3 regions of the Novilysobacter erysipheiresistens genome follow, and region 1 is predicted to be linked to each of the others. Evidence: predicted binding sites of a transcription regulator. Region 1 holds the regulator's gene; each other region holds the start of a gene.
The links. The regulator HrcA, encoded in region 1, represses chaperone genes, less so after heat shock. The targets are predictions, from matches to a motif close to TTNGCACTCNNNNNNNNNGAGTGCNAA.
Positions count from the first base shown of each region.

Region 2: groES (co-chaperone GroES) is a predicted target of HrcA. The motif match lies at 5,077-5,103, and genes of this name have one in related genera.
Region 3: rpoH (RNA polymerase sigma factor RpoH) is a predicted target of HrcA. The motif match lies at 4,423-4,449, and genes of this name have one in related genera.

Region 1 covers NZ_JAXGFP010000006.1:106,704-114,518, forward strand. Annotated here, with positions in the region: gene SNE34_RS11930 (tyrosinase family protein) at 1-1,498, shown strand, start outside; gene dnaJ (molecular chaperone DnaJ) at 1,523-2,653, opposite strand; gene dnaK (molecular chaperone DnaK) at 2,779-4,701, opposite strand; gene grpE (nucleotide exchange factor GrpE) at 4,793-5,299, opposite strand; gene hrcA (heat-inducible transcriptional repressor HrcA) at 5,430-6,494, opposite strand; gene recN (DNA repair protein RecN) at 6,633-7,815, shown strand, end outside.
Region 2 covers NZ_JAXGFP010000005.1:63,420-71,234, forward strand. Annotated here, with positions in the region: gene glnE (bifunctional [glutamate--ammonia ligase]-adenylyl-L-tyrosine phosphorylase/[glutamate--ammonia-ligase] adenylyltransferase) at 1-1,135, opposite strand, end outside; gene SNE34_RS10255 (S8 family peptidase) at 1,256-2,650, opposite strand; gene groL (chaperonin GroEL) at 3,040-4,680, opposite strand; gene groES (co-chaperone GroES) at 4,745-5,032, opposite strand; gene SNE34_RS10270 (helix-turn-helix transcriptional regulator) at 5,556-5,954, shown strand; gene cutA (divalent-cation tolerance protein CutA) at 6,017-6,349, shown strand; gene SNE34_RS10280 (protein-disulfide reductase DsbD) at 6,342-7,815, shown strand, end outside.
Region 3 covers NZ_JAXGFP010000003.1:44,820-52,634, forward strand. Annotated here, with positions in the region: gene SNE34_RS06295 (primosomal protein N') at 1-1,048, shown strand, start outside; gene SNE34_RS06300 (NYN domain-containing protein) at 1,166-1,948, opposite strand; gene SNE34_RS06305 (NAD(P)/FAD-dependent oxidoreductase) at 2,065-3,438, shown strand; gene rpoH (RNA polymerase sigma factor RpoH) at 3,519-4,412, opposite strand; gene ung (uracil-DNA glycosylase) at 4,584-5,291, opposite strand; gene SNE34_RS06320 (response regulator) at 5,426-6,253, opposite strand; gene ftsX (permease-like cell division protein FtsX) at 6,278-7,222, opposite strand; gene ftsE (cell division ATP-binding protein FtsE) at 7,219-7,815, opposite strand, start outside.

The DNA.
Region 1 (7,815 bases):
CCGCCGGAACTTCCTGCAGGGGGCCGCCCTTGCCCCGCTGGCATTGGCCGCCCCTCGTCTCTCCCGCGCTCAAACATCGCTGGTGGTCCGCCACGACGCGAGCAGTCCCGCCGGTCTCGAGATGCTTGGAGTCCTGGCCGCCGCAGTCGCGGCGATGAAGTCGACGCAGCCCCGCCACCCGCACAGCTGGCAGTGGCAGTGGTACACCCACTTCGTCGACGGCAACACCACCAAGGAGGACGAGATCATCCGGCTCTGGGGCTCGCCGGACACCAATCGGCGCAGCGCGTTGGCCGACGAGGTGTGGAACACCTGCCAGCCGCACGGCGGGCAGAACGCCAACTTCTTCCTGCCCTGGCACCGCATGTTCGTGTACTTCTTCGAGGGCATCGTGCGCGAAGTCAGCGGACGCCCCGACTTCGCCCTGCCGTACTGGAACTACACCTCGAGCGACCCGGCCCTGCGCGGGGTATTGCCCGAAGCTTTCCGACTGCCGGACGACCCGGTGTTCGGATCGTTGTACCGGCCCGACCGCAACGAAGAGGCCAACAGCGGCCAGCCGATCCACGCGGGCCAACCCGGCGACGCGATGGATATCAGCGTGCCGATGGCCAAGGCCGACTACATGACCAATGGCGTCGAGCAGGGCTTCTGCCGTGCGCTGGACTCCGGCGTACACGGCAACATCCACGTGCTCGTCGGCACCGCGCAGAACATGGGCCGGGTGTCGTTCGCGGCACGTGATCCGCTGTTCTGGGTACACCACGCCAACATCGACCGGATCTGGGCGAGCTGGAACAAGAACGGTGGGATCAATCCCCGCGACAACTGGTGGTCGCGACAGCAATTCACCTTCGCCAATGCCGGCACCTGGCGCGAGGTCAACCGGGGTTGGGAGTTCTTCGACACAGAAGCGCTGGGCTACACCTACGACGACTTCATCCCGCCACCAGCACCGGCCCCCAGCGGAACCGGGCGGACCTCCGCGACGGCGACTGGAAAATCACGCAGCAACGCGCAGCTCGTCGCGCGCGCCAGTCCGGTCGAACTGGGCAGCGAGCCCAGCCACACCACGTTGCGCCCGGTCGCGGGAGTCGCTCCGACACAGGTGCTCGGCCTGGCGGACGGGAACGTCGCCGCGGCCGATGGCCAGCGGACCTACCTGATCCTCAAGGACCTGCATACCTGGATCCAGCCCGAAGTGCTGTACCACGTCTACCTGACACCCGGAAACGGCGGGCAACCGCCGGGCCGCAACGCCCATGTCGGGACGATCAACTTCTTCGATGCCGAATTCCACGACCACGGCACCCGGAAGATGGACGAAGCGCTCGGCGAGAACTTCTACAGCTTCGACGTGACCGGAATCCTGCGTGACATCGCCCGCCGCGGGAACCGCAACGCACGCGATGCGCTGCGGGTCACGCTGATGCCAGGCGGGCGGCCGACAACGGGAGCGAAGCCGCTGGTCGCGACCATCGAACTCGCGCGCCAGTAGGCCGGGCCCCGGGGGCGACCGCGGTCAGGACGTCATCCGGTCCCAGAAGCCCTTGACCCCGTCGAGGAACGTCGAGGACCGCGGCGAATGCTGCCGCGCGTTCTCGCCGACGAAGGTCGCTTCCAGCTTGGCCAGCAGGTCGCGCTGTTCGGCGGTCAGATTGACCGGGGTCTCGACCACGACCTTGCAGTAGAGATCGCCGGGGCGACGGCTGCGGACTGACTGCACGCCCTTGTCGCGCAGGCGGAATACCTTGCCGGTCTGGGTCTCGGCCGGGATGCGCAGTTCGAGGTCGCCGCCCAGGGTCGGTACGCGGATGGTGTCGCCCAGGGCCGCCTGGCCGAGGCGGATCGGCACGTCGCAATGCAGGTCGTCGCCGTCGCGCTGGAAGATCTCGTGCTCGCGCACGCGGATGTCGACGTACAGGTCGCCCGGCGGCGTGCCGCCCGGGCCGGCTTCGCCCTCGCCGGCGAGGCGGATCCGGTCGCCGTTGTCGACGCCGGCCGGGATCTTCACCGACAGGGTCTTGACCTCCTCGGTCCGGCCTTGGCCGCGGCAGTCGCCACACGGGTTGGTGATGGTCTGGCCACGGCCACCGCAATGCGGGCAGCCCTGCTGCATCGAGAAGATGCCGCGCTGGAAACGCACCTGGCCGCGCCCGTTGCAGGTCGAGCAGGTTTCGACCTTGCCATCGGCCGATCCGCTGCCGTCGCAGCTTTCGCACTCGTCGAGGGTAGGAATCTCGATCGTCCGCTCGATCCCGCGGACGGCTTCCTCCAACGACAGTTCCATCACGTAACCGACATCGGCGCCGCGACGCGGGCCACGACCGCCGCCGGCACCACCGAAAATATTGCCGAAGATGTCGCCGAAGATGTCGCCCATGTCGGCGTAACCGCCCGGCCCGCCCGCGCCACCGCCCATGCCATGCTCGAACGCGGCGTGGCCGTGCTGGTCGTACATCCGCCGGCGGTTGGCGTCAGCCAGCACCTCGTAGGCTTCCTTGCACTCCTTGAACGACGCCTCGGCGGCATGGTCGCCGGGGTTGCGGTCCGGGTGGTGCTTCATCGCGCAGCGGCGATACGCCTTCTTGAGATCGTCGGCGTTGGCGTCGCGGGCCACGCCCAGGACTTCGTAATAGTCGCGCTTGCTCATCTTCTACGGCTTCCCCTGCCCCACCGGTGGCCGGGTCGGGGACTGGTGATACGACGAAGGTCCGAAACCGCGTGACGATCCCGGACCCTCAAAAACGTCCCCCTCCGGGGAGAGGGACCGATCGGTTACTTCTTCTCGTCGTCCTTGACCTCGGTGAACTCGGCATCGACCACGTCGTCGGCGGCCTGGCCGGCGCCGGCATCCGCGGCACCCTCCGGACCCGGCTGCTGGCCGGCCTGCACCGACGCCATCAACGCCTGCGCGGCCTCTTCCAGCGCCTTGCTCTTGGCCTCGATCTGCGACTTCTCGTCGCCCTTCATCGCGGTCTCGAGTTCGGCAATCGCCGCCTCGGCCGTGCCGATCGCGTCGCCCGGCAACTTCTCGCCGTGCTCCTTGATCGTGCTGCGGGTCATGTGGATCAGGCCGTCAGCCTGATTGCGCGCCTGCACCAGGTCATGGAACTTCTGGTCTTCCTCGCGGTTGGCCTCGGCGTCGGCGACCATCTTCTGGATCTCTTCCTCCGACAGGCCCGAGCCGGCCTTGATCTCGACCTTCTGCTCCTTGCCGGTCTTCTTGTCCTTGGCGGTCACATGGACGATGCCGTTGGCGTCGATGTCGAACGACACCTCCACCTGCGGCATGCCGCGCGGCGCCGGCTCGATGCCGGACAGGTCGAAGCGGGCCAGCGACTTGTTGTAGCGGGCCTGCTCGCGCTCGCCCTGCAGCACGTGCACGGTGACCGCGGACTGGTTGTCCTCGGCAGTCGAGAAGGTCTGGCTGGCCTTGGTCGGCACCGTGGTGTTCTTCTCGATGATCTTGGTGAACACGCCGCCCAGGGTCTCGATGCCGAGGCTCAGCGGGGTCACGTCGAGCAGCAGCACGTCCTTGACATCGCCGGCCAGCACGCCGCCCTGGATCGCCGCACCGACCGCGACCGCTTCATCGGGGTTGACGTCCTTGCGCGGCTCCTTGCCGAAGAACTCGGTCACCGCCTGCTGCACCTTCGGCATGCGGGTCTGGCCGCCGACCAGGATCACCTCGGCGATGTCACTGGCGCGCACGCCGGCGTCGTTGAGCGCAGTGCGGCACGGGCCGATGGTGTTCTTGACCAGGTCCTCGACCAGCGACTCGAGCTTGGCCCGGGTCAGCTTGATGTTGAGGTGCTTCGGACCGGACGCGTCGGCGGTGACGTACGGCAGGTTGACCTCGGTCTGCTGCGCGGTCGACAGTTCGATCTTGGCGCGCTCGGCAGCGTCCTTCAGGCGCTGCAGGGCCAGATGGTCCTTGCGCAGGTCGATGCCCTGGTCCTTGTTGAACTCGTCGACCAAGTAATCGATGACACGCTTGTCGAAGTCCTCGCCACCGAGGAAGGTGTCGCCATTGGTGGCGAGCACCTCGACCTGCATCTCGCCGTCGACCGAGGCGATCTCGATGATCGACACGTCGAAGGTGCCGCCACCGAGGTCGTACACGGCCACCTTGCGGTCGCCGCCCTTCTTGTCCATGCCGTAGGCCAGCGCGGCCGCGGTCGGCTCGTTGATGATGCGCTTGACGTCGAGGCCGGCGATCTTGCCGGCGTCCTTGGTCGCCTGGCGCTGGCTGTCGTTGAAGTAGGCCGGCACGGTGATAACCGCCTCGGTGACCGTCTCGCCCAGGTAGGCCTCGGCGGTCTTCTTCATCTTGCTCAGCACTTCGGCGGAGATCTGCTGCGGCGCCATCTTCTTGCCGTCGGCGGTCGCGACCCAGGCATCGCCGTTCTCGTGCGCGACGATGCCGTACGGGACCAGACCGATGTCCTTCTGCACTTCGGCGTCGGTGAACTTGCGGCCGATGAGGCGCTTCACCGCATAGAAGGTGTTCTTCGGGTTGGTGACCGCCTGGCGCTTGGCCGAGGCGCCGACCAGAATCTCGCCGTCCTTGGTGTACGCGACGATGGACGGCGTGGTGCGGTCGCCCTCGGCGTTCTCGATGACCCTGGCCTTGCCGCCTTCCATGACCGCGACGCAGGAATTGGTCGTGCCCAGGTCGATACCGATGATCTTGCCCATGGTGTTGCTCCCTCTCGAATCTTTGGATATTTGGGGCGGTCTGTGCCGCCGATGAACGCTATCTGGGGTCGGTGCCCGGCAGTTCAAGAACTCAGTCGTGCTTGGCCACCACCACCAGCGCCGGCCGCAACAGGCGTTCGTTCAGCAGCCAGCCCTTTTGGTAGACCTGCACGACGTGCCCGGGGGGATGCTCGGCGTTCTCGACGGTGCTCATCGCCTGGTGGTGCTCGGGGTTGAACGGCTCGCCGACCGGATCGACCGCGACCAGGCCGTTGTCACCGGTGACCTTGAGCAACTGCTTCAGTGTCAACTCGATGCCCTCGCGCAAGGCGCTGGTGTCGTTGCCGGCGGCATTGAGGCCCGCTTCGAGGCTGTCGATCACCGGCAACAGGTCGCCCAGCAGGCGCTCGTTGGCGAACTTGCGCGCCATGTCGCGCTCGCGCTCCAGCCGCTTGCGCTGGTTCTGCAGGTCGGCGCGCTCGCGCAGGGTGTCCTCGCGCAGCTGCGCCAGTTCGGCCTGGATGGCCTCGAACTCGGCGGCAAGCGGGGACACCTCGTTCTCGTTGTCGATGGCAGCCTGCTCGGCCGCGTCCTTCATGGGTTCTGTGGTCATGCTCGGCTGGTTCCCTACGCAGTGCTGGCGCACGTTTCAAGCGCACGGGCGTGATGCCCGCGACGGACCAGCAATGGGGACAGCGCCGGGGAATTCAAGCGCCGGAGCGCCTTGCCTAGTCGGCGCGGAAGGCGTCGCCCAGCGCATCGGCGGCGGCCTGGACGATCGGGATAACCCGCTCGTACGCCATCCGGGTCGGGCCGATCACGCCCAGCACGCCCAGCACCTTGCCGCCGGCAGCGCCGCCCGCGAGGTACGGAGCCGTCACCAGCGACACCCCTTCCAGCGGGGCCAGGCCGGTCTCCTCGCCGATGAATATGCGTACCCCCGGCGCCTGCACGGTGCGTTCGAGCAGTTGCAGGATCTCTCGCTTGCGGGCGAACGCCTCGAACAGCTCGCGCAGGCGATCCACGTCGGACAGCTCCTGCAGGCCCATCAGCCGGGTCTGCCCGGCCAGCACCATGTCGTCGTGGCCGGGCACCAGGACCTGCTCGGCCAGTTCGACCGACTGCGCCAGCAGCGACTCCATTTCCGACCGCGCCGAGCGCAGTTCCTGCAGCAGCAATGCGCGGATGTCGGCCAGCGAGCGGCCGGCGAAATGGTGGTTGAGGTAGTTGGCGATGCGCTCCAGTTCGCCAGGCTCGTAAGCGCGCCGGGTCTGGATGATCCGGTTCTGGACCTCGTTGTCGGCGAATACCAGGATCGCCAGCACGCGCTGGGCGTCGATCGCGACGAAATCGACCCGGCGGAACGCGAACTGCTCGCGCTTGGGCACGCTGACCACGCCGACGAAATGGGTCATGGCCGACAGCAGCTCCGAGGCGCTGCCCAGCAGGGCCTGGGTCCCCGACCCGGCCGGCAGCTCGCCGCGCAGTCGCGCCAGTTCGGCGTCCGGCAATGGCCGCACCTGCAGCAGCGAATCCACGAACAGTCGATACCCCTGGGCGGTCGGGATGCGCCCGGCCGAGGCATGCGGCGCGCTGAGCAGGCCCACGTCCTCCAGGTCGGCGAGGATGTTGCGGATCGTCGCCGGACTGACGTCCAGCCCCGAATGGCGGGCCAGCGTCTGCGAACCCACGGGCTCGCCGTTGCGTATGTAACGGGCGATCAGCGTGCGCAACAATTGGCGCGCGCGCGGGTCGAGCGACGCGGAACTGCGGTCGGTGGATTTGCGACTCATCGACTGCGGGTATAAGCCGGCGCGGCCGATGGCGCAAGCCGGCGACCCACGGTCTGTGGCCCCGACTCATCCGGCGAGACGCGGGCATGCCAACCTCCCCTCCCGTCAACCGCCGCCCACCGTTACACTCGCCGCCGCATGCTCGCGCATCTCTCACTCAAGCATTTCGCCGTGGTCAACGAGGCCGAACTCGCCTTCGGCCCGGGCCTGACCGTGATCTCCGGCGAAACCGGCGCCGGCAAGTCGTTGCTGGTCGACGCCCTCGGCCTGTTGTCCGGCCTGCGGGCCGACAGCGGCGTGGTCCGCCACGGAGCCGACCGTGCCGAACTGGTCGGCGAGTTCACCCTCGACGATGTCCCCGCGGCGGCCGGATGGCTGCGCGGCAACGAGCTGGACGAGGACGGCACCGGCGAGGCGGCGACCTGCCTGGTCCGACGGGTGGTCCGCGCCGACGGCGGCTCGCGCGCCTGGATCAACGGCCGCCCGGTCACGGTAGGGCAATTGGCCGAGCTGGCCGCGCTGCTGGTCGAGATCCACGGCCAGCATGAGCACCAGGCGCTGTTGTCGCGACCGAGCCAGCTCGCCCTGCTCGACGCCTTCGGCCGCACCGGTGCCGAACGCGATGCGGTCGCCAGGGCCGCCGCGCGCTGGAGCGCCCTGCTGCAGGAGCGCGATGCGCTGTCAGCCAAGGGCGACGTCTCCGAGCGGATCGACTGGCTGGAGCACCAGCACGCCGAACTGGAGCGCGAAACCCTCGAACCCGAATCGATCGAACAACTGCAGGTCGACCACCGTCGCCAAGCCCACGCCGCCGACCTGATCGGCGCGTGCGAGAGTGCCTTCGCCCGCCTCGGCGGCGACGACGCCCCGTCGCTGACCCGGGTCCTGCAGCAGGTGCGCGTGGAGTTGCAACGCGTGGCCGAACACGAACCGCGGCTCAACGAGGTCGACGGCATGCTCGACGCCGCCGCGATCCAGCTCGACGAAGCCCTGGTGATGCTCGACCGGGTGCGCGGCGACCTCGACATGGATCCGTCCGCATTCGACCGTATCGAACAACGCCTCGGCCGCCTGCACGAGCTCGCGCGCAAGCACCGGGTTACGCCGGAGCAACTGGCCGGCCACCGCGATGCGTTGGCGTCGGAACTGGAGCAACTGCGTGGCGCCGGCGTGCGCCTGCAAAAGCTCGACGCCGAGATCGAGACCGCGCGCGCCGGCTGGCGCCAGGCCGCCGCCGCGCTGGGCTGCAAACGCAGGGACGCGGCCGATGCATTGGCCGCGGCCACCACCGGCCTGATCGCCGAACTCGGCATGGGCGGCG
Region 2 (7,815 bases), on a different contig from region 1:
GCAGGCGGTTCTCCAGCCGGCGCAGGAACCGGTAGGCGTCGGCCAGCGCGGCACCGGCCTCGGGCTCGACCTGATGGGCCTCGATTAGCGCGGCCAGCGCCGGCTGCAATTGGCGGCCGCGCAACTCGGGCTCACGGCCGCCGCGGATCAGTTGCAGCGCCTGCACCAGGAATTCGATCTCGCGGATGCCGCCGGGGCCGCGCTTGATGTCGTCAGCCAGCTCCTTGCGCGCGACCTCGGCGGCGATCGCCGCCTTCATCGCGCGCAGGCCGTCGAGCGCGCCGTAGTCCAGGTAGCGGCGGTAGACGAACGGCCGCAGGGTCTCGAGGAATTCCTCGCCGGCGGCGATGTCGCCGGCCACCGGCCGCGCCTTCTGCCAGGCGTAACGTTCCCAGTCGCGGCCCTCGTGCTGGAAATACTGCTCCATCGCCGCGAACGACCACGCCACCCGGCCGGCGTTGCCGTACGGTCGCAGGCGCAAATCGACGCGATGGCAAAAGCCGTCGACGGTGACCTCGTCGAGCAGCTTGGCCAGTTGCTGGCCGATCCGCGAAAAGTACGGCTCGGCATCCAGCGGACGGGCGCCATCGGAGCTGCCGCCCTCGGCATAGCCATAGACCAGGTCGACGTCGGAACTGAAGTTCAGCTCGCCGCCGCCGAGCTTGCCCAAGCCGAACACCACCAGCCGCTGGACCGCGCCATCGGCATCGCGGACCATTCCGTGACGGCCGGCGAAATCGCGCTGCAGCGCCTCCAGCGCGACCTGCAGGCACTGTTCCGCGAGTGCGGTGCTGCCGGCAAGGGTCGCGTCGACATCATCGAGTCCGTGCACGTCGCGCCACACCAGCCGGGTCGACTCGGCCTTGCGGTGGCGGCGCAGCAGGCCCGGCCACTCGTCGCGGTTGCCGGCCTCCAGATCGGGAACGGCCGCCGGCGCGGCACCGTCGTCGGCCAGCAGCCGCCGCAGCAGCGCCGGTTGCGCCACCAGGGTGTCGATGGCGAAGTCGCTGGCGATCGCGACCGGCCGCAGGCGCCCGCGTTCGGCCTCGTCGAGCTCGGCGACCGCGCCGAGGCGATCGAATGCGCGGGCAGCGATGGCGTCGGCATCGAAGCCGGAATCGGAAACGTATTTCATCGGCGCCGATGATGGCACGCGTTGCCATGCGCACGGCTCGACCATCGCGCCGGCCAACGAAAACGGCCGCCCTCGCGGGCGGCCGTCGGATCAACGCAGGTCGAGTCCCGGACTATCGAGTCAGTCGGCCACGGCGCGGGCGGCATTGACCCGGCCAGTGCCATAGGCATCGTCGTTGCCGTTCTTGCCGAGGTCATCGGCGGACTGGCGCAGGATGCGCTCGACCGCTTTCGGCGACATCTCGCCGCCGTGCTTGCCGACGATCAACGCCGCCACGCCGGAAACGTGCGGCGCGGCCATGCTGGTGCCCGCGCTCCAGCCGTAGAAGCTGTCGCCACCACTGCTGGTGGTCGAACTCATGACCATGTCGAACGCCCAGCACGGCACCGTCACGCCCTTGACCGTGCACGCCTCGGTGCCCGGATAGACGAAGTCGCCACCCGGTGCACCGAAGTCGATCGCCGACTGGCCGTAGTTGCTGTAGCTGGCCAGGGTGTCGAGGTTGGTGTCGAAGTCGTAGGCCCAGCCGGTCGGCCCCAGCGCCGAGACCGTGACTACCCCTGGCAACTGCGCCGGAAACGCGCGCAGGTTGGCGCGGTAGCAACTGCCGTCGTCGTCGCAGATCTCGATGCCGCTGTCGTGGTCGAGGTCGCGGCCGTCGTTGCCGGCCGATGCCACCACCAACGCGTTCTGGCTGCCGGCATACTGCACCGCGCGCTTGGTCGCATTGATCAGCTCGGCCACTTCGCTGCCACCCACCGGCAGGCCGCCGCGCACGCCCAGGCTCATGTTGATGACGTCGGCGCCGTGGTCGGCCGCATGGACGATGCCCTGGATGATGCCGCCGAAGCTGCCGCTGCCATTGATCTCGCTGAGCACCTTGACCGCGATCAGCTTGGCTTCGGGAGCGACGCCGATGGTCCCGGCGCCGTTGTCGCCGGCGAGGATCGTGCCGGCGGTGTGGGTGCCGTGGCTGCTGCCGCCGGTGTTGCAATAGTCCTCGCCCGGCACGAACGACGCCGAATCGGCCGCCAGCAGGTTGTCGGCGAACTCCAGGTGGTCGCAGTACAGGCCGGAATCGAGCACCGCGACGGTCGCGCCCTCGCCGCGGTAACCGGCGTTCCACGCGCCGGCCGCGTCGATCGCGGCGTGGCCCCACTGCAGGTCGAAGAAGCGGTCGTCATCGCTCGAGTTCGGCGGATTGGCGAAGTCTGCGCTGAGTCGCTGTTGCGGGTCGGGTTGCTCGAACTGCACGGTCACGTCGGCCACCGCCGAACGCACGCCCTGGAGCTTGCCGGCACGGGTGGCGAAATCGGGATGGCCCGATTCGACGATGACCACGCCGATCTGCGGCAGGCGCGCGGTGATCGTGCCGCCGGCGGCCTCGACCTTGGCGGCAAGCTTGTGGTCGAACTTGGTCTGGTGGGCGCTGACGACGTAGGTGGCGGCGTGTGCGGAGGCGGCACAGCACATGGAAGCGAGGGCGACGGAGACCGCCCGGGCGAGCAAGCTCATGGAATTACCCCTGTATTGGAGGACAGTAAGGCGAGGTGGCGGCAACGGGGGTCGCCAGCCACGTCCGAGCCTAGGATGGCTGGAAGCTGAATGCTTGCCGCGACGCAGCATGCGAGTGAACGGCTTCAGGATGCGGCCGGCCACGTATTGGCCGGATCCACCGGGAACGCCGTGGCACTCGGAAACTAAAAAGCCCGCCCCGGTCGAACCGGTAGCGGGCCTGCTCCCTCCCCCACGTCGGGATGCGGCTCGATCGTGAAGGAATTGTTATCCGCATTGCACGCTGCAGTGCAAAAAAGAACCCTCGGGTTCAATAACACTCGCCCGGCAAAACGAAAGGCCCGCACGGGGCGGGCCTTTCGAGGTTGCTGCTGATGCGGAGTGGTGGCTTAGAAACCCATGCCGCCCATGCCGCCCATGTCGCCGCCGCCCGGCATCGCCGGCTCTTCCTTCTTCGGCAGTTCGGCGACCATCGCTTCGGTCGTGATCATCAGACCGGCGATCGACGCGGCGTTCTGCAGCGCGGTGCGGGTGACCTTGGTCGGGTCCAGGATGCCGAACTCGAGCATGTCGCCGTACTCGCCGTTGGCGGCGTTGTAGCCGTAGCTGCCCTTGCCTTCCTTGACCTTGTTGAGGACGACCGAGGCTTCCTCGCCGGCGTTGATGACGATTTCGCGCAGCGGCGCTTCCATCGCGCGCAGGGCGATCTGGATGCCGTGGTTCTGGTCTTCGTTGATGCCCTTCAGGCCGGTGATCGCGGCCAGCGCACGGATCAGGGCGACACCGCCGCCCGGGACCACGCCTTCTTCCACCGCAGCGCGCGTGGCGTGCAGGGCGTCTTCAACGCGGGCCTTCTTCTCCTTCATCTCGATCTCGGTGCTCGCACCGACCTTGATCACCGCCACGCCGCCGGCCAGCTTGGCCACGCGCTCCTGCAGCTTCTCGCGGTCGTAGTCGGAGGAGGTCTCCTCGATCTGCGCCTTGATCTGCTTGATGCGGCTCTCGATGCCCGCGGTGTCGCCGGCGCCGTCGATGATGGTGGTGTTCTCCTTGGAGATCTGCACCTTCTTCGCACGACCGAGGTCGTTGATGGTCGCCTTCTCGAGCTGCAGGCCGACTTCCTCGGAGATCACGGTGCCGCCGGTCAGCACGGCCATGTCTTCGAGCATCGACTTGCGACGGTCACCGAAGCCCGGCGCCTTCACCGCGCAGACCTTGACGATGCCGCGGATGGTGTTGACCACCAGCGTCGCCAGCGCTTCGCCTTCCACGTCCTCGGCGACGATCAGCAGCGGCTTGCCGGCCTTGGCCACGCCTTCCAGCACGGGCAGCAGGTCGCGAACGTTGGAGATCTTCTTGTCGTAGAGCAGGATGAACGGGTCGTCCAATTCTGCCTGCATCGACTGCTGGTTGTTGATGAAGTACGGCGACAAGTAGCCGCGGTCGAACTGCATGCCCTCGACCACGTCCAGCTCGTTGTCCAGGCCCGAGCCGTCCTCGACGGTGATCACGCCTTCCTTGCCGACCTTGTCCATCGCCTTGGCGATCAGGTCGCCGATGTCGGCATCGGAGTTGGCGGAGATCGCGCCGACCTGGGCGATTTCCTTGCTGGTCGACGACGGCTTGGAGATCTTCTTGAGCTCCTCGACCGCGCCAATCACGGCCTTGTCGATGCCGCGCTTGAGGTCCATCGGGTTCATGCCGGCGGCGACCGCCTTCATGCCCTCGCGGATCAGCGCCTGCGCCAGCACGGTGGCGGTGGTGGTGCCGTCACCGGCGATGTCGGAGGTCTTGGAAGCAACTTCCTTGACCATCTGCGCGCCCATGTTCTCGAACTTGTCGGCCAGCTCGATCTCCTTGGCGACGGACACGCCGTCCTTGGTGATCGTCGGGGCGCCATAGCTCTTGTCGAGCACGACGTTGCGGCCCTTCGGGCCCAGGGTTGCCTTGACGGCATTGGCGAGAACGTTGACGCCGCGCACCATCTTTGCGCGCGCGTCTTCGCCGAAACGGATTTCCTTGGCAGCCATTGCGGATTACCTCAAAAAGAATTGCGAAATAGGGGGAGAACGGAAGGTCGGACGAGTCCGGCGATCAACCGAGGATCGCGAAGATGTCGTCTTCCTTGACCACCAGCAGGTCGGTGCCGTCGAGCTTCACTTCGGTGCCGCTGTACTTGCCGAACAGCACCTTGTCGCCGACCTTGACCTTCGGCGCGCGCAGGCTGCCGTTGTCGAGGGTCTTGCCTTCACCGACCGCGACGACCTCGCCCTTGATCGGCTTCTCGGTGGCCGAGTCCGGGATCACGATGCCGCCGGCGGACATCTTTTCTTCTTCCATGCGCTTGATGACCACGCGGTCGAACAGCGGCTTGATATTCATGGCAACCTCTAAGTGGTTGAAAGGGTGGGGAAAGAACGCGGAATTTAGCAGTCGCCCCGACCGAGTGCCAAGGCCGGGGACGACAACGCCCGACGGATCGGGGCTGCGACGGAGATGGGGCGCGCGGCTGGGCTTTCAAGAGGCGGCGCCACGAATTCCTGCGGATCGGGCACAAAAAAAGAGCGCGCCCCGAGGGACGCGCTCTTTCCGGTTTCGGGATTGGCTTCCGAGCGCGGCGCGATCCTGCACCTCTCCCCTGACCTGGACCCCCATGTCGAGCCGACTCCCTGTCGACCAGCGGCGATCTTGGTCAAATTTGGTCATGCTGGCTAGAGGCAGGTCCGGGCGCCATGTATCCCTATTGGTGGCACACATCTGTGATGGGCATCGAAATTATATGTAATATCGGCATTCACGTGACATTTAGCTACCAATAGACAACTAGTTGAAGTTATTTTTGGTAGCTGCGTGAGTATCGGTAACTTCGACCCATTTTTCGCTCGCCGCCGTCCAGGAACCTCCCATGACGCCCGAATTGCGCATCCGACTCGCCCGCCGGCATGCCGGGCTTTCCCAAGCCGCCCTCGCCGCCGCGGTCGGCGTCCAGCGCAGCGCGGTCAGCCACTGGGAAGCATCGCCTGGCAAGTCCCCCAGCAGCGGGCATCTGCGCCAGTTGGCACTCGTCACCGGGGTCCAGTTCGAATGGTTGGCCACCGGCCGCGGCAAGATGACCCTGTCGCCGGAGGTGGAAATGGATTCGGTCGCCGCCGCAGACGCCCTGCTGGTCGACGATCCGTTGGAGTTGCGCCTGCTCGCGGCGTTCCGCGACAGTCCGCCGCGCTCGCGGGTGCCGCTGGTCGAGGTTGCCGAGCAACTGGCGGTCCATCGCGTCGGCCGGCCGCGCGGCGCCGGTCGCGGATGACCCGATCACGCCCGGTCCAGCCCGGCGAGCTGGGCTAGGCTATGCGGCCAGCCACGCCCTCGATGCCCCCGATGCCCGTCCTGCTCTGCCTGTGCACCTGTCCCGACGCCGCCAGTGCCCGCACCATCGCCGATGCGCTGGTCGGCGAGCGCCTGGCCGCCTGCGTCAACCGGCTGCCCGGACTGGAGTCGACCTACCGCTGGGAGGGTCGGGTCGAACACGCCGACGAGGTGCTGCTGCTGATCAAGACCACGACCGAGCGGCTCGACGCTTTGACCGCGCGGCTGCAAACACTGCATCCGTATGAACTGCCCGAGCTGGTCGCGGTCGAAGCCGCCGGCGGCCTCGCCCCGTACCTGGCCTGGGTGGCCGAACAGACCCGTGACGATGACTGAACCAATGACGCCCGCCCGCCGCCGATTGGCAGCGGCCCGCTGGCGATGGCCGAGCCTGGTGTTGCCAGGCCTTGCGCTGCTGGCGCTGCTGGCTGCCCCGGCGAGCGCCGCGATCGACCCCGATGACCTGCTGCCGGTCGACCAGGCGTTCGCCCTCAGCGCCGCGGCGGAGTCGCCCGACGCGATCGGCATCCACTGGAAAATCGCCGACGGCTATTACCTGTACCGCCATCGCACCAGTGTGAAGTCCGACGCCGGCTTCGCCGCCGGGCCGCTGCAGTTGCCCAAGGGCAAGGCCTACGAGGACGAGTTCTTCGGCAAGGTCGAGACCTATCGCGAGCAGCTGCGCGCGGTCCTGCCGGGCCAGGCGCGTGCGCCGCGCACCACCCTGACGATCAAGTACCAGGGCTGCGCCGACGCCGGCATCTGCTATCCGCCGCAGACCCGGACGGTGCAGGTGGCGTTACCGGGCGGCGCCCCCGCAAGCGAGGCGCGACGCACCCCGCTGGTGGCGTTCGGCAACCGCGGCGGCGCGCTAGCGAGCAACTCCGTCGCCGGCAGCAACCCGCTGCTCGGACGCACCACGATCGGCACCGATCCGCTGCCGTTGCCGCCGGAACAGGCCTTCGGCTTCGAGGCGATCGCCGGCGACGGAAATACCTTGTTGCTGCGCTTCACCCCGGCACCGGGCTACTACCTCTACCGCGACAACACCACCCTGAAGCTGGACGACGCGCGCGGCATCACCCTCGGCGCGCCGCAGTGGCCCGACGGGACCGCGCACCACGACGAGTACTTCGGCGAGGTGGTGGTCTATTTCCGCCAGATCGACGTACCACTGCCGTTGCGTCGCACGCAGCCCGAACCGGCCACGATCCGCCTGATCGCGACCTTCCAGGGTTGCCAGACCGATGGCATCTGTTATCCGCCGATGACGCGGATAGTGGAGGTGGCGCTGCCGGCGGGCGAGGTGACGAGTGCCACTGGCCGCGGCACTGCTACGCCGGATTCCGACAACGCCGCGGCAGCTTCGGCTGCGAATACCGGCACATCCCCCGCCCCCGGTCCCGTCGCAGCTGCTTCGGGTAGGAGCGACGTGAGTCGCGACCCGCCGAACGCTGGAGACGATGCACGGGTCGCGACTGACGTCGCTCCTACAGGAGGGGCGACGCCGGACCGCTCGGGAGCATCCGCCGCCGGTCAGGCCGAGGACAGCCGCCTAGCCGCCGCGTTGTCGGGGCCGGACCGCTGGCTGGCGCTGCTGAGCTTCTTCGGGTTCGGCCTGCTGCTGGCGTTCACCCCGTGCGTGCTGCCGATGATCCCGATCCTGTCGGGTCTCATTGCTGGTGCCAGTGCCGCCGCCGGCGCCTCGGCCGGCCACGCGCGCGGGCTCGGCGCCGGGCGCGCGTTCGGGCTGTCGTTCGTCTATGTGTTCGCCAGTGCGCTGGTGTTCACCGTTGCCGGCG
Region 3 (7,815 bases), on a different contig from region 1:
GGCGGTGCGGGTGATCGACGTGCGCAAGCGCCCGCTGCAGGCCGGGCTGTCGCCGGAACTGCTCGATGCGATCGGCCGCGCCCTCGACGCCGGCGGCCAGGTGCTGGTGTTCAAGAACCGACGCGGCTACGCCCCGGTGCTGATGTGCCACGATTGCGGCTGGAACGCGCAGTGCCCGCGCTGCAGCCTGCCCGAGCAGGGCACGCCGATGACCGTGCATGCCGGCGGCCGGCGGCTGCAATGTCACCACTGCGGCGCACGCCGGCCGGCGCCCAACGCCTGTCCCGATTGCGGCGGGCTGGCGCTGCAATCGCAGGGCGCCGGCACCGAACGGATCGAGGAAGCGCTGAAGGCGCGCTTTAGCGAGGTGCCGGTGCTGCGGATCGACCGCGGCACCACCAACCGCCGCGATGCCCTGGAACAACACCTGGCCGAGTTCGGCAACGCCCGCGGCATCCTCGTCGGCACCCAGATGCTGGCCAAGGGCCACGACCTGCCGAACCTGACCCTGGTGGCGGTCGTGGGGATCGACGAGGGCCTGTTCTCCGCCGACTTCCGCGCCCCGGAAAAACTCGCGCAATTGCTGATCCAGGTCGCCGGCCGCGCCGGCCGCGCCGACAAGCCCGGGCTGGTGCTGCTGCAAACCCACCATCCCGAACACCCGCTGCTGGCGACGTTACTGACGGGTGGCTACGGCGCCTTCGCCGAACTCGAACTGGAGCAGCGCGAGGCGGCCGGGTTCCCGCCGTTCGTGCACCTGGCGATGCTGCGCGCCGAAGCGAAGCAGGTCGAGGTCGCCAACGACTTCCTGCAGGCGGTGCGTCGCTGCATCGAGCGCGATGCCGACCGCCACCTGGAGATCAGCGGGCCGTTGCCGGCGCCGATGCCGCGGCGCGCCGGCTACCAGCGCGTGCAACTGCTGCTGTCGGCGCCGGAGCGTCGCGGCTTGCATGCCGCGCTCGATGCCGCGCTGCCGGCGATCCACACGCTGCCCGAAGCGCGCAAGGTGCGCTGGTCGCTGGATGTGGACCCGGTGGACTTGTATTGACGCGTGTCCCTCCATGTAGGAGCGACGTAAGTCGCGATGTCGCGGAGTCCCGATTGATCGCGCGTTCGCGACTTACGTCGCTCCTACATGAAGGCAGCCACGGTTTGCGAATCGCGGCTACGGCGACTTGGGAGCGTTCGCGGCCGCGGCCCGCTTCTTGCCGGCCGGTTTCTTTGCCTTCGGCTTGTCGCGAACGTGGATGGCGAGGTTGTCCCGCCGCACCTGAAACAAGTCGGTCGCCTCGATCAGGTCGCTGAGCTTTCGATAACCGTAGTTGCGCGAGTCGAACGAGGTCTGGTTGCCGATCTGGCTGCCGACCGCGCCCAGGTGCGACCAGCCGTCGTCGCCGCTGGCGGCATCGACCGCCGAGCGCAACAGTTGCACCAGCTTGGTGTCGCTGCGCAGCGCGCTGGCAGTCATCGGTTTGGCCGCCGGGGTGGCGCCGGCGTTCTCCGACTCGCCGAGGTTCTCCAGGTACAGGAACGTCGAGCAGGCCTTCACGAACGGCTCCGGCGTCTTCTTCTCGCCGAAGCCATACACCTTCAGGCTCTCGCTGCGCAGGCGCATCACCAGCGGGGTGAAGTCGGCGTCGCTCGACACGATCGCGAAACCGTCGAGGTTGCGCGCGTACAGCATGTCCATCGCGTCGATCACCATCGCCATGTCGGAGGCGTTCTTGCCGCTGCTGTAGGCGAACTGCTGGATCGGTCGGATCGCGTGCGCGTGCAGCGTCTCCTCCCAGCCCTTGATGTGCGGGTTCTTCCAGTTGCCGTAGGCGCGGCGGACGTTGGCCTCGCCGTGGCGCGCGACCTCGGCGAGGATGACGTCGATCTTGCCGGCGGGCGCGTTGTCGGCGTCGATCAGCAGGGCGATGCGTTTTGCCGGGTCGTTGACGGCCATGGCGGTTCCTTGCGGGGCGGTGGCCCGAGCCTACCGCAGCGCGCGGCTGGCGGTCGGCATTTGGTCGGCCACCACCTGGCTGTCAGACTATGTCGACGCAAGCGCAGGGAGTCGGCATGCCCGACAGTGGCAGGCAACACCATGTGGTGGTGGTCGGTGGCGGTTTTGCCGGGTTGTGGGCGACCCGCGCGCTGGCCGGCGACGATGTCCGCATCACCCTGGTCGATCGGCGCAACCACCACCTGTTCCAGCCGCTGCTGTACCAGGTCGCGACCGCCGGACTGTCGGCCCCGGACATCGCCGCGCCCTTGCGGCACATCCTGCGCGGCCAGTACAACGTCGAGGTGCGACTCGGCGAAGTCACCGACATCGACACCGCCGCGCACACGGTCACGCTGGCCGATGGCGACGCGATCGGCTACGACAGCCTGCTGCTCGCCAGCGGCGCGACCCACGCCTATTTCGGCCACGACGACTGGGCCGGTGACGCGCCCGGACTGAAAACACTCGATGACGCGCTGCTGATCCGGCGCCGCGTCTTGCTGGCATTCGAGCGCGCCGAGGCCGCCGACGATCCGGCCGAGCGCGACGCCTGGCTGAGCTTCGCGGTGGTCGGTGGTGGGCCCACCGGGGTCGAACTGGCCGGCACCCTCGCCGAGATCGCGCGCAAGACCCTGCGCCGCGAGTTCCGCCACATCGACCCGGCCAATGCACGGGTGCGACTGGTCGAAGCCGGGGCGCGGGTGTTGTCGACGTTTCCCGAATCGTTGTCGGACAAGGCGCGGCGGCAGCTGGAGAAACTTGGCGTCGAAGTCCTGACCGGCGCCCCGGTCAGCGCGATCGATGCGCACGGCTTCAGCTTGTCGCAGCCTGATCAGACGACGCGTGCGGCACCGGGCGCCAAGCCGTCGCAGATCGACGCGGCATCGGGCGCCGGCAGCGTCGGCCACGGCGTGGCGCCGGTCAGGGTCGCCGCGCGCACCGTGCTGTGGGCGGCCGGCGTCGCCGCCTCGCCGCTGGGCGCGTTGCTGGACGCCGAGCGCGATCGTGCCGGCCGGATCCTGGTCGACCCGGACCTGCGGGTGCCCGGTCATCCCGACGTGTTCGTCGCCGGCGATCTCGCCAGCGTCGTGCAGGACGGCAAGCCGGTCCCCGGGGTCGCCCCGGCGGCCAAGCAGATGGGCGCGCATGTCGCCGCCGCGATCCGCGCGCGATTGACCGGCAAACCAACCCCTGCATTTCGTTACCGGGATTTCGGCAACCTCGCGACCATCGGCCGGATGGCCGCGGTGGTCCACTTCGGCCGGCTCAAGCTGTCGGGCGTGCTGGCGTGGTGGTTCTGGCTGGTCGTGCACATCGCATTCCTGATCGGTTTCCGCAACCGGCTGGTGGTGATGCTCAACTGGGCCTGGGCGTACTGGAGCTACCAGCGCCACGCGCGGATAATTTTCGGCAAGCCGGACCCACCCGACGACCCGCCGGCCCTGTAGGAGCGACGGACTTCGCGGCACACACAAACGCAAACGGCCCGGTTGCCCGGGCCGTTGCTCGATCATCGCGATGGCGTCGATTACGCGGTGAACAGCGCCCGCATCTTCTTCAGCGCGTTCGCCTCGATCTGACGGATACGTTCGGCAGACACGCCGTATTCGTCGGCCAGCTCCTGCAGGGTCACCTTGTTCTCATTGCCGAGCCAGCGACGCGCAACGATGTCGCGCGAACGCTCGTCGAGTTCGGCCAGGCCTTCGTGCAGCAGCGCGATCTGGCTGTCCTCGGAATCCTCGCGCTCGTAGATCTGGGACGGGTCCTCGTCGCTGGTGCGCAGGTAGGCGGCCGGCGACGGCGGCGCGTGGTCGTCGTCGTCGTCGCTGGACAGGTCGAAGCCGATGTCGCGACCGGACAGGCGCGACTCCATCTCCAGCACCTCGCGCTTGGAGACGTTGAGGTCGGCGGCGACCGCGGTGACCTCGGCGTCGTTCATCCAGCCCAGGCGCTTCTTGCTCTTGCGCAGGTTGAAGAACAGCTTGCGCTGCGCCTTGGTGGTGGCGACCTTGACGATGCGCCAGTTCTTGAGGATGAACTCGTGCATCTCGGCGCGGATCCAGTGCACCGCGAAGCTGACCAGGCGCACGCCCTGGTCGGGGTCGAAGCGCTTGACCGCCTTCATCAGGCCGATGTTGCCTTCCTGGATCAGGTCGCCGAGCTGCAGCCCGTAGCCGTTGTAGCCGCGGGCGACGTGGACCACGAAGCGCAGGTGCGAATGGACCAGCTCGCGGGCGGCGTCGAGGTCATCCTCGCCGTGGAAGCGGCGGGCGAGCGCCTGCTCGTCCTCGGCACTGAGCACCGGGATCTTGTGGACCGCGCCGATATAGGCATCCAGCGAGCCGATCGGGGTCAGCGCGTTGAGCGCGGCGACCGGCAGGCTGTTGGATACGAGGGCGTTGGAAGCGGCAATCTGGGTCATGGGGGTGATCTTAGCAGTCGTTATTGGTGAGTGCTAAGGCCCAGACGGGGCTTCAGCATCCCATTCACGGAACAATCAGCGGGATTTGGCGACACAGCGTGCCCCATTGGACGTAGGGGCGAGGTCAACGGTTTCAATGGGCGTCCGCTCGCGCTGCGGCCGAACGCCGGTTCAGGGCGACGCCAACGCGGCGGCCGGCGGCAGCGACCAGTCGATCGGCGCCTGCCCGCGACGGACCAGATACTGGTTGGCCGCGGAAAAATGGCCGCAGCCGAGGAAGCCGCGGTGGGCCGACAGCGGCGAAGGGTGCGGCGCCTTCAATACGCGGTGGCGCTGGCGGTCGATCATGGCGCCCTTCTTTTGCGCGTAGCTGCCCCACAACAGGAACACCAGGCCCTCGCGCTCGCGGTCCAGGGTCTCGACCACGTGGTCAGTGAAACCCTCCCAGCCCTTGCCGGCATGGGCGCCGGCGCGACCGGCCTCGACCGACATCACCGCGTTGAGCAGCAGCACGCCCTGCCGGGCCCACGGCAGCAGGCAGCCGTGGTCGGGCCGGGCGATGCCGAGGTCGCGCTCGATCTCCTTGTAGACATTGAGCAACGACGGTGGCACCGGCACCCCGGGGCGCACCGAGAAGCACAGGCCGTGGGCCTGGCCGGGACCGTGGTAGGGGTCCTGGCCGAGGATCACCACCCGGGTTTGCTCGAACGGTGTGGCATCGAACGCGGCGAACAGATCGGGCCCCGGCGGGAACACCTGAGCGCCGGCGGCCTTGCGCTGGCGCAGGAAGGCGGCGAGTGCCTGCATGTCCTCGCGCTGCAGATAGTCGCCGACGCGGGCCTTCCAGGAGGGTTCGAGTTTGATCCGGTCGTCGGTCATGGACCCATTGTAGGAGCGACGTCAGTCGCTACCTGTACATCGTTTGTAGAAGTGACGGGGTGCGTCGCACGGCGAACGGCCGAGACAATGTACAGGTCGCGACTGACGTCGCTCCTACCAGAGCACCCCGCGAACTAGGCCAGCTTCGCAAGCCGCAACTGGAACAACGTCTTGGTCACCAGCAAGCGCTCCTCAATCGGCTTCAACACCAGGTCGTTGGCGCCAGCGCGCAGCAGCGCGCTCTGGTTGTCCGCGTTGGCGTCGCCGGTCATCACCAGCACCGGCAGCCGCCGCTTGCCGTAGCCGAAGTCGTGGCGGACGCGGTCGAGCAGGTCCTTGCCCTCCAGTTCGCCCTTCAGGTAGACGTCGGTGAGGATCAGGTCGGTGCCCGGGTCGTCGGCGCCGCGCAGGCCTTCGAGGTACTCCAGCGCCGACTCGACATCGACGAAGTGCAGCACCTGCATCTGCTGACGCTCGAGCATGCGCTTGGTCGCCAGCGCGACCACCTTGCTGTCCTCGACATACAGCACCCGCGCGCCGGGGATCGGCGCCGGCTGCACGTAGCCGCGGATGAACTCCGCCAGCGCGGTATGGCCGAGCGCCTTGTCGAAATAGTCGGTGACGTCCTCGGTGAACTGCCGCGACTCCAGGTGCGACTGGGCGTCGGCGGAGACCACGATCACCGGCACGTAGGCCTGCCCCGCGGTCTCGCGTACCGCGCGGGCCAGGGCGATGCCGTCGCCATCGGCCAGCGACAACGAGGTGGTGACCAGGTCGACCGGGCCGGCCGCAAGCGCGGCGCGGGCATCGGCGATGTCGGCGCAGGGCACCACCTCGACATTCTGCAGCTCGCGCACGAGCACGTCGCCGATCAGCTTGCGCACCAGCTTCGAGCCGTCGACAACCATCACCCGCGGGGCGTCGGCGGCGACGTGGCGCAGCTTGTCTTCGATCTCGCTCATGCGTGCGCGCTCATGTGTCCATGCTCATGTGTCGGTGGGCCGGGTCTGGCGCAGGTAATGGCCGGTGACCAGGCCGGCGCCGATCCAGCCGAGCACGCCGGCGCCGATCACGATCGCGATCGCGGCGACCGGGCCGAAACCCTGCAGGGCGAAATCGCTGCCGTAGCTGCGCGCCAGTTCCGCCAGCGGCGCGCGCAGCGACAGGTCGGCGACGGTCAGCAATGCCAGTGCCAGCGCGCCGGCAACCACGCCGTAACTCAGGCCCAGGTACAGGAACGGCCGGCGGATGAAACCGTCGGTGGCACCGAGCAGCTGCAGCACGCCGATCTCCTCGGTGCGCTGCTGGATGTCGAGACGCACGGTGTTGCCGACCACCAGCAGCGCGCCGAAGCCGAGCATCGCCGCCAGCACCCAGGCCAGGCGGCCGCCGAAACGCAACCAGCCGTCGAGGCGTTCGCGCCAGGCGGCGTCGTGCTGGACGATGTCGGCCTCCGGCAGTTGTTGCAGTGATGCCGCCAGCAAGGCCTCGTCGCCGCTCGGGCTGACCACCAGCAGGCTCGGCAGCGGGTTGCCGTCGAGGCTGGAAATCGTCTCGCCGAGGCCACTGGTGCTGCGCAGTTCGGCCAGGCCCTGTTCCGGGGTGTGGTGCTCGACCGCGGCGACATCGGCGCGCGCGCGCAGTGCGTCGGTCAGCGCGGCGGCGCGTTCGAGGCTGATTTCGGGCTTGAGGAACAGGCTGATCTGGCGCGCGTCCTGGACGTCGCCGGCGAAACGCTCGACGTTCGCCAGCGCCACCCACAGGCCCAGCGGCAGGGCCAGCGCGACCGCCATCACCCCGATCGTCAGCGCGGTCGACCACGGTTTCTTCAGCATCCGCCCGGCGCTGGCGACCAAGCTGTAAATGTGGTGGTCGAACCAGCTGCCGAATCGGGATTGCGACTTCGCCGCCGGACTGTTGGTCGCGCTCATTCGGCCAGGTCCTGCGGCGAGATGTCGTCAGCCAGCTGGCCCTGGTTGAGCACCAGCACGCGCTTCTTCATGCGCTTGACCAGCGCCAGGTCGTGGCTGGCGACCAGCACGCTGGTGCCGCGCTCCGGCAGCGCCTCGAACAGCGCCATGATCTCGGCCGACAGGGTCGGGTCGAGGTTGCCGGTCGGCTCGTCGGCGACCAGCAGCGCCGGCTCGCCGACGATCGCGCGGGCGATGCCGACGCGTTGCTGCTCGCCGGCCGACAGCTGGGTCGGCAGTGCCTGCGCGCGGGCGCCGAGGCTGACCCGGTCGAGCACCGCCCGCACCCGCTTGTTGATCTCGGCCCGGCGCAGGCCCTGCAGCAGCAACGGCAGGGCGACGTTGTCGGCGACGCTGCGGTCGGCCAGCAACCGGTGGTCCTGGAACACCACGCCGACGTTGCGTCGATGCATCGCGACCTTGCGTCCGCGCACCCGTAGCAGGTTCTGCTGGCCGAACAGCACCGCGCCGCGACTCGGTCGCTCGGCAAGGTGGATGAGTTTCAGCAGCGTGGTCTTGCCGGCGCCGGAGTGGCCGGTGAGGAACAGCATCTC